2 regions of the Bacillus pfraonensis genome follow, and region 1 is predicted to be linked to the other one. Evidence: riboswitches for the same ligand, from Rfam matches in the RefSeq annotation. Region 1 holds a riboswitch; the other holds the start of a gene.
The links. Region 1 has a riboswitch for S-adenosylmethionine ahead of KFD70_RS05235 (ECF-type riboflavin transporter substrate-binding protein). Riboswitches for the same ligand answer to the same signal wherever they lie in the genome.
Positions count from the first base shown of each region.

Region 1 (6,348 bases):
TAGGTGATGGTCTAAATGATATTTCTATGATGAAAAAGGCAAATATATCTATCGCAATGGGAAATGCAGTAGACGAAATGAAGCAGATTTGTGATTATGAAACACTGACGAATGAAGAACATGGAGTGGCACATGCTCTTTATCAATATGTCATGGTCAAAAAATAAAAAAGAATCCTTGTTGGATTCTTTTTTATTTTTATTAGGGGTAAGGTATTCTATGAGATTCATAGAAGCCTTATTACTTTTTATTTTATAGAATATATTGGAAAAAATGTATATGTTTTTCAATATATTTATGAATATTTTGTGAATATTTAAATTTCAATACATTGATATAAAGAGAATTATAGAACGTTGGGAATGTTTTTTATTGAAAAATAAAATTTATTTGAATAATTATGCTCTTGCTATATACCTACGAGAACATTATTCGTATAATGAAGAAGCGTGAATAAAAAATGGTATTAATTTTACATATAGAGGTGGAAAGAGAATGAATGCTCGGCTATTGGAACTCATTGACGTGAACACAATAGAAACCATGGCAGAACAATTTTATAAATTAACAAACATTTCACATCAACTTCTTGATCAAAATATGGAATGTATTTTTTCATTTGGTATGAATCGAGAAGAACATATAGAACTTATAAAGATTGAAATTCCGTTTTTTTTACATGAGCAACATCTTGGGTCATTTGTTGCTTGTTCAATAAAAAAAGATATCCGTACTTGTCAAAAATACTTCGAAATGCTTTCAAATCTCATTGTAGATAATGCAATGAATAAACTTCAAAATCAAACAAAAAACATACATTTACTTTCTAAAAAAGAAGAACAGTTACATACAATCTTGCAAAATATGCCCATTATGGTTGATGCTCTTGATAAAGATGGGAATTTTATATTATGGAACCGAGAATGTGAGCTTGTAACAGGTTATGCTGCAGAAGAAATCATTGAAAATCCAAAAGCACTTGAATTGCTATATCCTGATGAAAGTTATCGCAGACACATTCAAAAGAAATTTTCGATGCGTGGAAAAAGTTTTCGAGATTGGGAAATGAATTTAACATGCAAAAATGGAGAAATAAAGACAATCATGTGGTCAAACATCTCAGAACATTTTCCAGTACCTGGTTATAGTTACTGGGCAGTTGGAGTTGATATTACGCATCGAAAAGGAATTGAAGAACAATTAAAGCAACAAACATCTGAGCTAGAGCTTATTTTTAAAGCATTACCTGATTTGTGTTTTTTAACCGAAGCTGATGGAACAATTATAGATTATAAAGCTGGTTCACCAGCTAAGTTTTACGTACCTGCAGAATCGTTTATGGGGAAAAAGTTTTATGAAGTCTTACCATCACCTGTAGCACAGCAATTTCGAGGAGCGATTCACCAAGTAAGGCAAAAAGAATCTACAGTTATTGTTGAATATCCGTTAACGCTTAAAGGAAGTATTAGTTTCTTTGAAGCTAGGTGTTTACCACTTTTACAAGATAAGATTATGATAATTGTTCGAGATATTACTGAGCGGAAAAAGACTGAAGAGTTATTGAATAAATCAGATACACTTGCAGCAATTGGACAGTTAGCTGCTGGGGTAGCTCATGAAGTTCGAAATCCACTGACAGTGATTAAAGGATTTATTCAACTATTTCAAATTAATCAAGAAGATCAGGATAAATACTTCGATCTTATGCTGTCAGAAATTGAGCGAATTGAATCTATCCTTCATGAGTTTTTATCAATCGCAAAGACTGATGTCATTCCAACTGAAAAGAAAAATATTTGTTTGATATTAAGAAATGTCGTTTCATTAATTAATACAAAGGCAATCATGACAAATATTCAAATTAATCTCCATATAGAATCAAAAGAATTAATAATTGATTGCTGTGAAAATCAATTAAAACAAGTTTTTATTAATATTTTACAAAACTCAATTGAAGCAATGCCAGATGGAGGGCAAATCTCTATTTCTGTGAAAAAATTAGAACGTGAAGAGGTTATTATTAATATAGTTGATGAGGGCGTAGGAATTCCTGAAGAAAGAATAAAAAGGCTTGGTGAACCTTTTTATAGTACAAAGGAAAAAGGAACTGGCATTGGACTCATGCTCAGTTATAAAATCATTGAAAGTCATCAAGGAAGAATTAGTATCATGAGTGAGGTAGGAGTAGGAACATCCGTTACTATTTATTTACCTATGTTTCAAAGTGAGCAGGGTACTTCTCATTCAGCTATGCCATCTATAACAGGGTCTTGGTAATAGAGATTAATTTCCATTTCATATAGAGTAGCAGCAAAGAAAAGAAGCTATCTTATTATCTTGTAAGATAGCTTCTTTTCTTGATTAGCCAGCGAATTGCACTGCAATTTTGGCATGTAAAAAAGCAGTATCAAATACAGGGATAGAAAGATCTTGTTGTGAAATGAGTAACGGTATTTCTGTGCATCCTAATAAAATTCCTTCTGCCCCGTTTTTAATGAGATTTTGAACAATTTGTAAGAAACGGTCTTTGGATTGCTTTAAAATAATACCTTTACTTAACTCTTGGAGAATGACATGATGAATGAAATTTCGTTCATCTTCTTTGGGAATAATTGTTTCAATACCATAATTAGCTAGTCTCGTTTTATAAAAATCTTGTTCCATTGTTTGTTTTGTTCCAAGCAAACCAATCCGCTTCACATCATGTTCAACAATTTCTTCAGCGCTTACATCGCCAATATGAAGAAGTGGGATAGAGATTGCTTTTTCTACTTCTTCCGCAAATTGGTGTACTGTATTTGAACACATAAGTATACAATCTGCACCGGAGTGTTCTACTTTTTTAGCTACTTGAACGAGTTGGTTTTGCACTTCTTCATATTGTTGATTTTGTAGTAAATTCGTCACTTCGCCAAAATCCATGCTATATAGAACAAGCTTTGCATTATGATTATACTGAGATAAAGTTAGTGTATTAATATGTTTATAATAAAGAGATGTTGATTCCCAGCTTAATCCACCAATTAACCCAATTACTTTCATGTCTCATTCCCCCTGTTAACCTGTTTTGTTATTAATTATTCCATAATTCCGATAAGAATACAATGATTTATTTGTCATTTTATATAAAAATAAAAATAGTGAGAATAATATTGAAATTAATTCACGTTAGTGCAATAATACAAATTACAAACGAATACTTATCCAGAGAGGTGGAGGGAACGGCCCTATGAAACCTCAGCAACCCCTATTTATTCATAGAAATAGGAAGGTGCTAATTCCACAAAAGACATATTGTCTTTTGAAAGATAAGAGGATCATATATCCATACGCAAATGACCTCTTCTATAAGAGGTCATTTTTTATTGGGGAGAAAGGAAGTGAAGATGAATAATTCCATTTTCTTTTACATATAGGACTAATATAAGCTAACTAGAATGAGGGGGAATTCATATGAACAAATTATCTACAAAATTAGTCGTAGCAATTGGAATTGGTTCTGCAATATATGGGGTATTAGGTCTATGGGGACTTTCAATTGCCCCAAATACATTTATAAAACCAGCTCTGGCCATATTAACAATTTTTGGTGCGATTTTCGGACCATTTGCAGGACTTTTGATTGGTCTTATCGGTCATACAGTGACAGATACTATCGCTGGATGGGGAATATGGTGGGGATGGGTACTTAGCTCAGGCATTATTGGATTTACGATGGGACTTGTACAAAAACGAGCAAGTTTCAGTGTGGAAAATGGAACATTCGGTAATCGAGATATTTCATATTTTGCTGTAACAGGTTTACTTGGGATTGTTATTGGAATTATATTTGCCGGCGCTTTCGATATTATCGTGATGGGAGAGCCTTTAGATAAAATTATTATTCAAGTACTTGGTGCAACGATTGCAGATGTCCTTGTTTTCTTAATCCTTGGTTTACCAATTACACTTGGATTAGCGAAAGCAAATAAAAAACATACACATTTAAAAATTGAAAAGTAGGGATAGCACAATGAAGCCGATTATTTCCTTTGAACAATTTACATTTCAATATCAACAAGTGACAGAACCTACTTTAAAGAATATCACACTTCATATTTATCCAGGTGAAAAAGTATTGATTGCTGGTCGAAGTGGATCAGGAAAATCTACATTGGCCCATTGTATAAATGGGCTGATCCCTTTTTCATATGAGGGATCAAGTACTGGGAACATTTCAATATGTGGTAAGGATCCACGAAAAAGTAGTATTTTTGAGCAAAGTAAGCTTGTAGGAACTATTTTGCAAGATCAAGATTCCCAGTTTATTGGGTTAACTGTAGGGGAAGATGTTGCATTTTCGTTAGAAAATGATTGCGTAGAACAGGAGGAAATGAAGGCGGTTGTTATGGACTCTTTACAGAAAGTACAGATGCATAGATTTCACTCACGAAGCCCACATGAATTATCTGGTGGTCAAAAACAAACTGTCTCTCTTGCTGGGCTACTAACGACGGATGCTGACATATTACTATTTGATGAGCCATTAGCAAATCTAGACCCAATAAGTAGTTTAAAAGCAGTAGAACTTATTCAAAAGGTACATCAACAATTAAATAAAACAATCGTTATTATTGAGCATAGAATAGAAGAGATATTAAAATTAGACTTAGATAAAATTATATTAATAGATGAAGGGAATATTGTAGCAATCGATTCACCAAAAAAGATTTTACAAGCAAACATTTTACAAAGTATAGGGTTAAGAGAACCTATATATATTGAAGTGTTAAAAAATCTAAAAATGAATATTTTAGATGAAGAAATTTATCCAATTGAAACTTTAAATAATGAGGAGTTAAATAAAACGATAAAGCAATGGATGATGAGTTCTACTGCTTCTAAAAAACAATGTAAAAAAGAAGTCTTATGTCAAATAGAAAATCTCTCATTTTCATATTCCCACAAAAATTTCACATTAAAGGACATAACACTCTCTATACGAAGAGGAGAAATATTAGCATTATTAGGTCATAATGGTGCAGGCAAATCTACATTTGCACATTTATTAACTGGAATGAACACAGCACAGGAAGGGAAAATTGTACTTGATAATGATAATATAACTTCATGGTCTATTCGGAAACGTGGAGAAGTGATATCTTACGTCATGCAAAATCCTAATCATATGATTACACAATCTACTGTTTGGGATGAAGTTGCTTTTTCATTAAAATTACAGAAGGTTTCTAAGGCAGAAATACATAAACGAGTGGAAGATGCGTTGCAAATTTGTGGGTTATATCCATTTCGAAATTGGCCGATTCAAGCGTTAAGCTACGGGCAAAAAAAGAGGCTTACCATTGCATCAGTTTTAACAACGAATCCGAAGCTCATCATCTTAGACGAGCCAACAGCAGGACAAGATTATTTTCATTATGAACAATTTATGTCTTGTATAAGTGTATTAGCGGCAAAAGGAATATCATTTATCTTTATTACACATGATATGAACCTAGCTTTAGAATATGCAGACCGTGCAGTTGTTCTTCATCAAGGAAAAATACTTGCCGATGATACAGTTCCAATCGTATTAGCAAATAGCCAAGTATTACAACAAGCTAACTTACAGGAAAGTTCGTTAACAACATTAGCAAAATTGAGCAAAATCCCCTTTCCAGAAGTTTTTGTACAAATGTATATGGAGGCAAAAAGGAGGGGAGATTATGAGTAAATCAGATTTATTTTATATAGATAATCATACATATTTTCATCGTATGGACGGCGCAATTAAATTGTTGTTATTTATAATTTGGATGACTCTTACATTTATATTTTTTGATTTTCGTATTTTATTATGCTTATTTTTCATTGGTTGTTTAGGGTTAGTGATTGCTAAAATCCCTTTGAAAAAAGTTGTCATTATATTTAGTGTCATTTTCACATTTAGTATGCTAAATTCGGTTATGATTTTATTGATTACACCAACCCATGGATCTGAGTTGACTGGTACAAGTACAGCATTCTTGCATATTGGATACGCTACCATTACATTCGAAACGCTTTTTTATGCTCTTACGCTTTCGTTAAAGTATTTTACGTTATTACCATTTACACTTATTTTTATATACACGACACATCCAAGTGAGTTTGCTAGCAGCTTATATAAAATTGGTTTACCGTATAAGATTGCCTATGCAATAAACATTGCACTCCGTTACATACCGAATATACAAGCGGAATACAAATTGATTAAACAGGCTCAAGAAGCAAGAGGTGTACCATTTGAAAGAGGAGAGGCGAATTTTTTGGAACGTATTAAAAACCGGGTACTCATTTTTGGGCCACTTGTTATTCAATCTTTAGAGC
Region 1 covers NZ_JAHCDO010000004.1:109,952-116,299, reverse strand. Annotated here, with positions in the region: gene KFD70_RS05250 (Cof-type HAD-IIB family hydrolase) at 1-167, shown strand, start outside; gene KFD70_RS05245 (ATP-binding protein) at 496-2,277, shown strand; gene KFD70_RS05240 (aspartate/glutamate racemase family protein) at 2,362-3,042, opposite strand; SAM riboswitch class I at 3,198-3,315, shown strand; gene KFD70_RS05235 (ECF-type riboflavin transporter substrate-binding protein) at 3,454-4,002, shown strand; gene KFD70_RS05230 (ABC transporter ATP-binding protein) at 4,013-5,713, shown strand; gene KFD70_RS05225 (energy-coupling factor transporter transmembrane component T family protein) at 5,706-6,348, shown strand, end outside.

Region 2 (6,348 bases), on a different contig from region 1:
ATGGAATAGAACGAATGATATTAATAATTGTATTCAAAACAGGATATACAATTTTATTCTCTAGTTGACCACCAGGCCTTGTTAAAACAAGTGTTACACCAAGTGGCAAGGCAATAATAATTGATATAAGCAACGAAATAGATGTCATTTGAAATGTTTGAATCGTCGCTTCCCATATCATCTTACCCCATTCATCCAAAAAGGATTTGTTTCCCATACTCTTCTTTACCTCCTTCTACGATGATTCCTTGTTCTTTTAAAAATGCTAAGGCCCGTTGTACCTCGTGTTTTTCACCTTGCATATGAACAACGAGCTTACCATACGCTTCATGTTTTAGTTGTGTAATATTACCCGATAAAATATTGGGGTATACTTGAAATCGTTTTGTAGCAACAGCAAGTGCTGGATCCCCTGAGGAAATTCCTATAAAAGAAAGTGTTACAGTTTCACCAGCATTTTCCAGTTCTTTTTGTACTTCTTCTGGAATTTTAACTGCCAAAGCACTATTCACAAATTTATTCGTTGTTACATGTTGTGGGTTTGTAAAAATATCCTTCACTGTGCCGCTTTCTACTATAGCTCCGTGTTCCATCACAGCAACGCGATCACATATACGCTGGATTACATTCATTTCATGTGTGATTAGCAAAATCGTAATCCCAATTTTCTCATTAATTTCTAGCAACAGGTCTAAGATTGACTCCGTGGTTTCTGGATCCAACGCGCTTGTCGCTTCATCACTTAGCAAAATCTCTGGTTCATAAGATAGTGCACGTGCAATTGCAACACGTTGTTTTTGGCCGCCAGAAAGCTCACTTGGATATGCATCTTTTCTATCAAAAAGGTCCACAATACGTAAATATTTTTCTACCCTTCTTTCAATCTCAGTTTTTGAAATCCCAGCTAGACGTAAAGGCAATGCAATATTTTCATAAACATTGACTGTTTTTAATAAGTTAAATCCTTGAAAAATCATCCCTATTTTTTGTCTTGCTTGTGCTAATTCTTTTGTAGATAAAGTTGTTAAATCTTTTTCATTTACAATGATGTTTCCTGTTGTTGGTTTTTCTAATAGATTTACACAGCGGATTAACGTACTTTTCCCTGCACCACTATATCCAATGATTCCAAACACTTCTCCTTTTTCTACTTTAAGGGAAGTTGGTTTCAGAGCCTCTACCTTACCTTTTTTTGTTGTAAACACCTTAGATACATTCTTCAATTCAATCATTATAGTCAGCTCCTACCAAGACGGTAAAACAGAACCATCGAATTTTTTCTCGATAAACTCTTTTACTTCTTTAGACTGATACGCTTTCTTCAATTTTTTTACGATTGCATCATCCTTATTCTCTGTACGAACAACCACCCAGTTTACATATGGTGAATCTTTTCCTTCACGGAAAATAGAATCCTTAGCAGGGCTTAGTTTCGCACCTAATGCAAAATTCGTATTAATTGCTGCTGCTTTCACTTCATCTAACTGCGTTGGTAATTGTGACGCCTCTAACTCAACAATTTTTAAATTCTTGGGATTCTCAATCACATCTTTTGCAGTTGCTTTCTCTGTTGCTTTTGGATCAACTTTTAAAACACCTGCTTTTTCAAATAATTTTAAAGCCCGAAGTTCATTTGTTGGATCATTTGGCACAGCAATCGCATCGCCGTCTTTTAACTCGGTTACATCTTTCAAGTGTTTCGAATATACTCCCATTGGGAACGTTACCGTTGAAAATACTTCTGTTAATTTCATATTGCGTTCTGCTTTAAATACATCTAAATAGGACTTCGTTTGATAACTATTTACATCAATATCTTTTTCGTCTAACGATACATTTGGCGCTACATAATCATTAAATACCTTTAAATCAACTTGTAAGCCATCTTTTGCTGCTACTTCCTTTACTTTCTCAAAAATTTGTTCATGCGGTCCCCCCGTTACACCAACTGTAACTTTTTTCTCATCTAGCGCTTTTGCTTCCTTACCTGAATCCGCACTACATGCGCCTAATAATAATACCGTTCCACTTACAATACTTAGCAACAATTTTTTCATATACAATTCCCCCTCATATATATCTGTTCTTAAACAAAAAACACCTCTCAAATAAGAGAGGTGTCAAATAGACAAAATAAGCTCCTCTCTTATCTTCCAAAACGAAAATCGTTTTGCAGGAATTAGCACCTTAGCTTATGATTCTTCATAAGCTCGGTTGCCGGGCATCATAGGGCCAGTCCCTCCGCCTCTCTGGATAAGAGTATCCGTATTAAATTTTGTAAAAGTTATGGTACTAATAGTAAATCTTACAAAAAATTTTGTCAATAATATTTTTCTGAATATACTGCGTATTGTTGTTCAACTTATTTTGACACTCTCTAGAAATAACGAGCAATAATTATGTACAAAGTATACTCATTATTACTATACTAGATAACAGCGCATACAAGAAAAGAGGTTACATTTTATGCACGAAACACATGCTATACAAACCCTACTCCTCTCTCAAATAGAAAAAATAGCTCAATCCTTTCATTACGATTTTTTATATGAGGTTGAACAGCAAAAAACGCTTTGTCAAATTCTGTTAAGAGATGATAACGGCTCAATTGTAGCAACACCACTCAGTTTTCATATGCTGATAAATGAAGTGGCTGGAAAAGGTGAACTTATTTTTTATCACGAACATGGTGAATTTCATCATCAAAAATTTGATATTTATACAGAAGACAGCATTGTTAAGTTGCTGTTGTTCATTCAAGAACGTTTGCAAGTAAATCAGTAAAAAGTATGAGAGCAGCTACAAAACGTAGCTGCTCTCATGCTTTTGTCCATTTTAATTTTCCGACCTCTAAGTCATGTTTATGAAAAAAAAGAATTTCTCCACTCATTTTCTCCTTCTGTTTTCACATGGCATGTGGCTAAAAAAAACACTGACCGCCTCTATCCATGAACAGATGCTCTCTCCCACCTAAAAGGAATGGTTTATCTCGGTCTTTCAATGCGTATTTATATAGTTACGCTCCAAAATAAATTTCCCTCTTATCTTTTCGTAACATTCATTTCCTCTAGATTCCAAACTCGTGTCACCCAAGATTTATAAAAAGAAGGCTCGTGAGAAACGAGTAAAACTGTTCCTTGATAATTTCGCAAAGCTTCTCCTAACGCTTCTTTCGCATACACATCTAAATGATTCGTTGGTTCATCTAAAATTAATACATTACTTCGCGTTAACATAAGCTCACATAAACGTGCCTTTGTCTGTTCCCCACCACTTAACAAGTAAAGAGGCTGCCGAATATGCTCTTCTTTTAAACCACACCTTGCTAAAGATTGCCGGATTTCTTTTTGCGTCATATCCGGACGCCCTAACCAGACTTGCTCAAGTGGCGTAATTTCTTCCGCAAATTCTTCTTGAGCAAAATATGCAGGGTGTACCCGTTCTCCGATACTTACTGTTCCACTTAATGGTTTTAATTGCCCTAGTAATGTTTTTAACATTGTTGTTTTTCCAATTCCATTATGACCAACAATTGCAATCTTTTCGCCTCTTTTTACTTGTAAATTAAGACCTGTAACTAACAATGGTTCTGCATAACCAATTTGAATCTGCTCCGCTTGTAATATACGACTCACAGGTTCAGTGTGAACTTGAAAATGAAAACGCGGCCTTGGTGCATCGTTAAGCTTTCCTAGCTTTTTCATTTTCTCTAATACCTTTTCACGACTTTTCGCCTGCTTCGCTTTTCTAATTTTATTTTTTTGAATAAAACTCTCTAAATTTGCAATTTCCTTTTGCTGTCTTGTATAAGTTGCTTGTAATTGTTGTTTCTGAAGTTGGTAGCTTGATAAAAATCTTTCATAATTCCCCGCATAGCGCTTTATTGTTTGCCCTTCTAAATGATAAATAACATTTGTAATACAATTTAAAAATGATTCATCATGTGAAACGACAATATAAGCATTTTCATATGCTTGTAAATACGCCCTTAGCCAATCGATATGAACCGCATCTAAATAATTTGTTGGTTCATCTAGCAATAAAATGTGTGGCTTCTCTAAAAGAAGCTTCCCAAGTAATAATTTTGTTCGCTGGCCACCACTTAATTTTGAAACATCTTTTTTCATTCCTAAATCTAACAACCCTAAACCAGCTGCTATTTCTTCTATTTTTGTATGAACTTGATAAAAATCTGAACCTTCTAGTACATTTTGTAATTTTCCATATTGCGTTAATAGCTGCTCTAAGTCCGTTTCCTTGGCCATCTTTTCAGCAATATCCATCATTTCACGTTCAATCGTATACAGGTGAGAAAAAGCACTTTGTAAATATTCTTCAATTGTTGTTCCTTCTTGTAACTCAATATGCTGCTCTAAAAAACCGACCTTCACATGTGGAAACCATTCAATTGTTCCCCCATCAGGTAGAATCTCTCCTGCTAACAGACGAAGCAACGTTGATTTCCCAGCACCATTACTTCCTATAAGTCCAACATGCTCACCTTGCAATAATCGAAAACAAGCATTATATAAAATACTTTTATCTCCATACGTATGGGTAAGATTTTCTACTGTTAATACACTCATTTTTGCTCTCTCCTTTTCTTTACCACTAACAAGCCAAATAGAGAGAACAGCAAAATAAAGGTCTTATTTAATTGTGTATACATGAAAAATGGGTAAGGTGAACACACCTTACCCATTACAAATAATTATCGTAAAAAAGGATTAAGGCTCTTTATCTGCTGTCTTCAATTTGGCTTACACTTTAAAAATGGGCAGACTTCTCCCATATCAAGCTAAAACCATTTGAAGAACAGTTGATAAAGTCATCTTATCCTTTCACTCCTTTATAAATCATTATTGTCTTATAATAAGCATATACCATGCTCTTATATTTTATTCGTTATCGATCTTTTTGTTCCTCTTTTTCACTAAAGATTTCTTCATACATTTTCTCCATTGCATAAGGGCTAGTAAATTCTAAAGTTAACGATTTCCACATAAAAAAGCCTCTTAACAATCATTATACCAAAAATTGTTAAGAGGCTTTTATTACTTACGCATATAAGGAGCTAATATCTCTAAAATCTTCGCTTTGTCTTCTTTTAACTCAATGGATGTCAGCATATCCATTGTGCGAGGACGCGGTAAATTCACACGCACTTCACCAATAACCGTCGCTGGTCTTTGCGATAAGATAAATACACGATCAGATAATAGAATTGCTTCATCTAAGTCATGTGTTACCATCACGATTGTTTGCTTCTCTTGATGCCATGAATCTAAAAGCCAACGATGCACTTCCATTTTTGTAAATGCATCGAGTTTACCAAATGGTTCATCAAGTAACATAATCGGTTTTTCACACAAATAAGTACGGAGGAAACTAATGCGCTGACGCATACCACCAGATAATGCATCTGGATAATGATTAGCGTATTCAGCTAAACCAAATTGCTCCAATGCTTCCATACCTTCTGCCAATCGCTCTTTCTTTGCTTTCCCATCAATTTCTAGCGGGAGGACAATATTTTGAAGTGCTGAGCGCCATGGCAGTAGCAAATCTTGCTGCGGCATATAACTTACAATATCCTGTTTTTGAACAAGGGTATCGTTATAAATTACCTCACCACTAGTCGCCTCTTCAACACTTGCAATCAGATTTAACAGCGTGCTTTTCCCGCAACCACTTGGACCTACAAAAGAGACAAATTCCCCTTCTTGTATAGAAGCGCTAATCTTTTCTAATACATTTTTTCCATCAAATGCTTTCACAACATCGTTTATTTGTAATCCGTTCATTTTTCACTTGGAAGGAATTCATTTGTAAATGCATCTTTTACATCAATTTTCTTTTTAATAACTTTGTTATCATGTAAGAAATTCATGTAATTCGTCCAAATTTCTTCCTTCTGTACTCCCCACGCTTTCGCATCATCTTGATACTTCGTACTTAACCATTTTTGGCTCTCTTGAACTAACTCTTTATTAATATCTGGTACATTTTTAATTAAAATATCAGCCGCTTCTTTTGGTTCTTTAATTGCAAAATTATATCCCTCTGCCGTTGCATTCATGAATTTTTTCACAAAGTCTTTATCATTTTTCGTATATTTTTCACTTGTAATAATGACAGGGCTATAGAAATCTAATGCTGGATCTAAATCTTTTATCATGATTGTATTTAATTCTTTTCCTTGGCGTTTCGCTTCAATACCGTCCCAACCATAATAAATCCATTCAAAATCTGCATCTCTACCAATCGATTTAAAGAAGTCTGTTTGTCCAAGAACAATCTTTTCTACTTTACTAAAATCAGCTTGATGTTTATCCATAATGGTTTTTA
Region 2 covers NZ_JAHCDO010000039.1:13,342-19,689, reverse strand. Annotated here, with positions in the region: gene KFD70_RS25495 (methionine ABC transporter permease) at 1-217, opposite strand, end outside; gene KFD70_RS25490 (methionine ABC transporter ATP-binding protein) at 192-1,232, opposite strand; gene KFD70_RS25485 (MetQ/NlpA family ABC transporter substrate-binding protein) at 1,245-2,057, opposite strand; SAM riboswitch class I at 2,144-2,260, opposite strand; gene KFD70_RS25480 (hypothetical protein) at 2,467-2,784, shown strand; gene KFD70_RS25475 (ABC-F family ATP-binding cassette domain-containing protein) at 3,042-4,586, opposite strand; gene KFD70_RS25470 (ABC transporter ATP-binding protein) at 5,055-5,804, opposite strand; gene KFD70_RS25465 (ABC transporter substrate-binding protein) at 5,801-6,348, opposite strand, start outside.
Region 2: linked by a shared signal. The riboswitch ahead of KFD70_RS25485 (MetQ/NlpA family ABC transporter substrate-binding protein) and the one ahead of KFD70_RS05235 (ECF-type riboflavin transporter substrate-binding protein) in region 1 are both predicted to bind S-adenosylmethionine.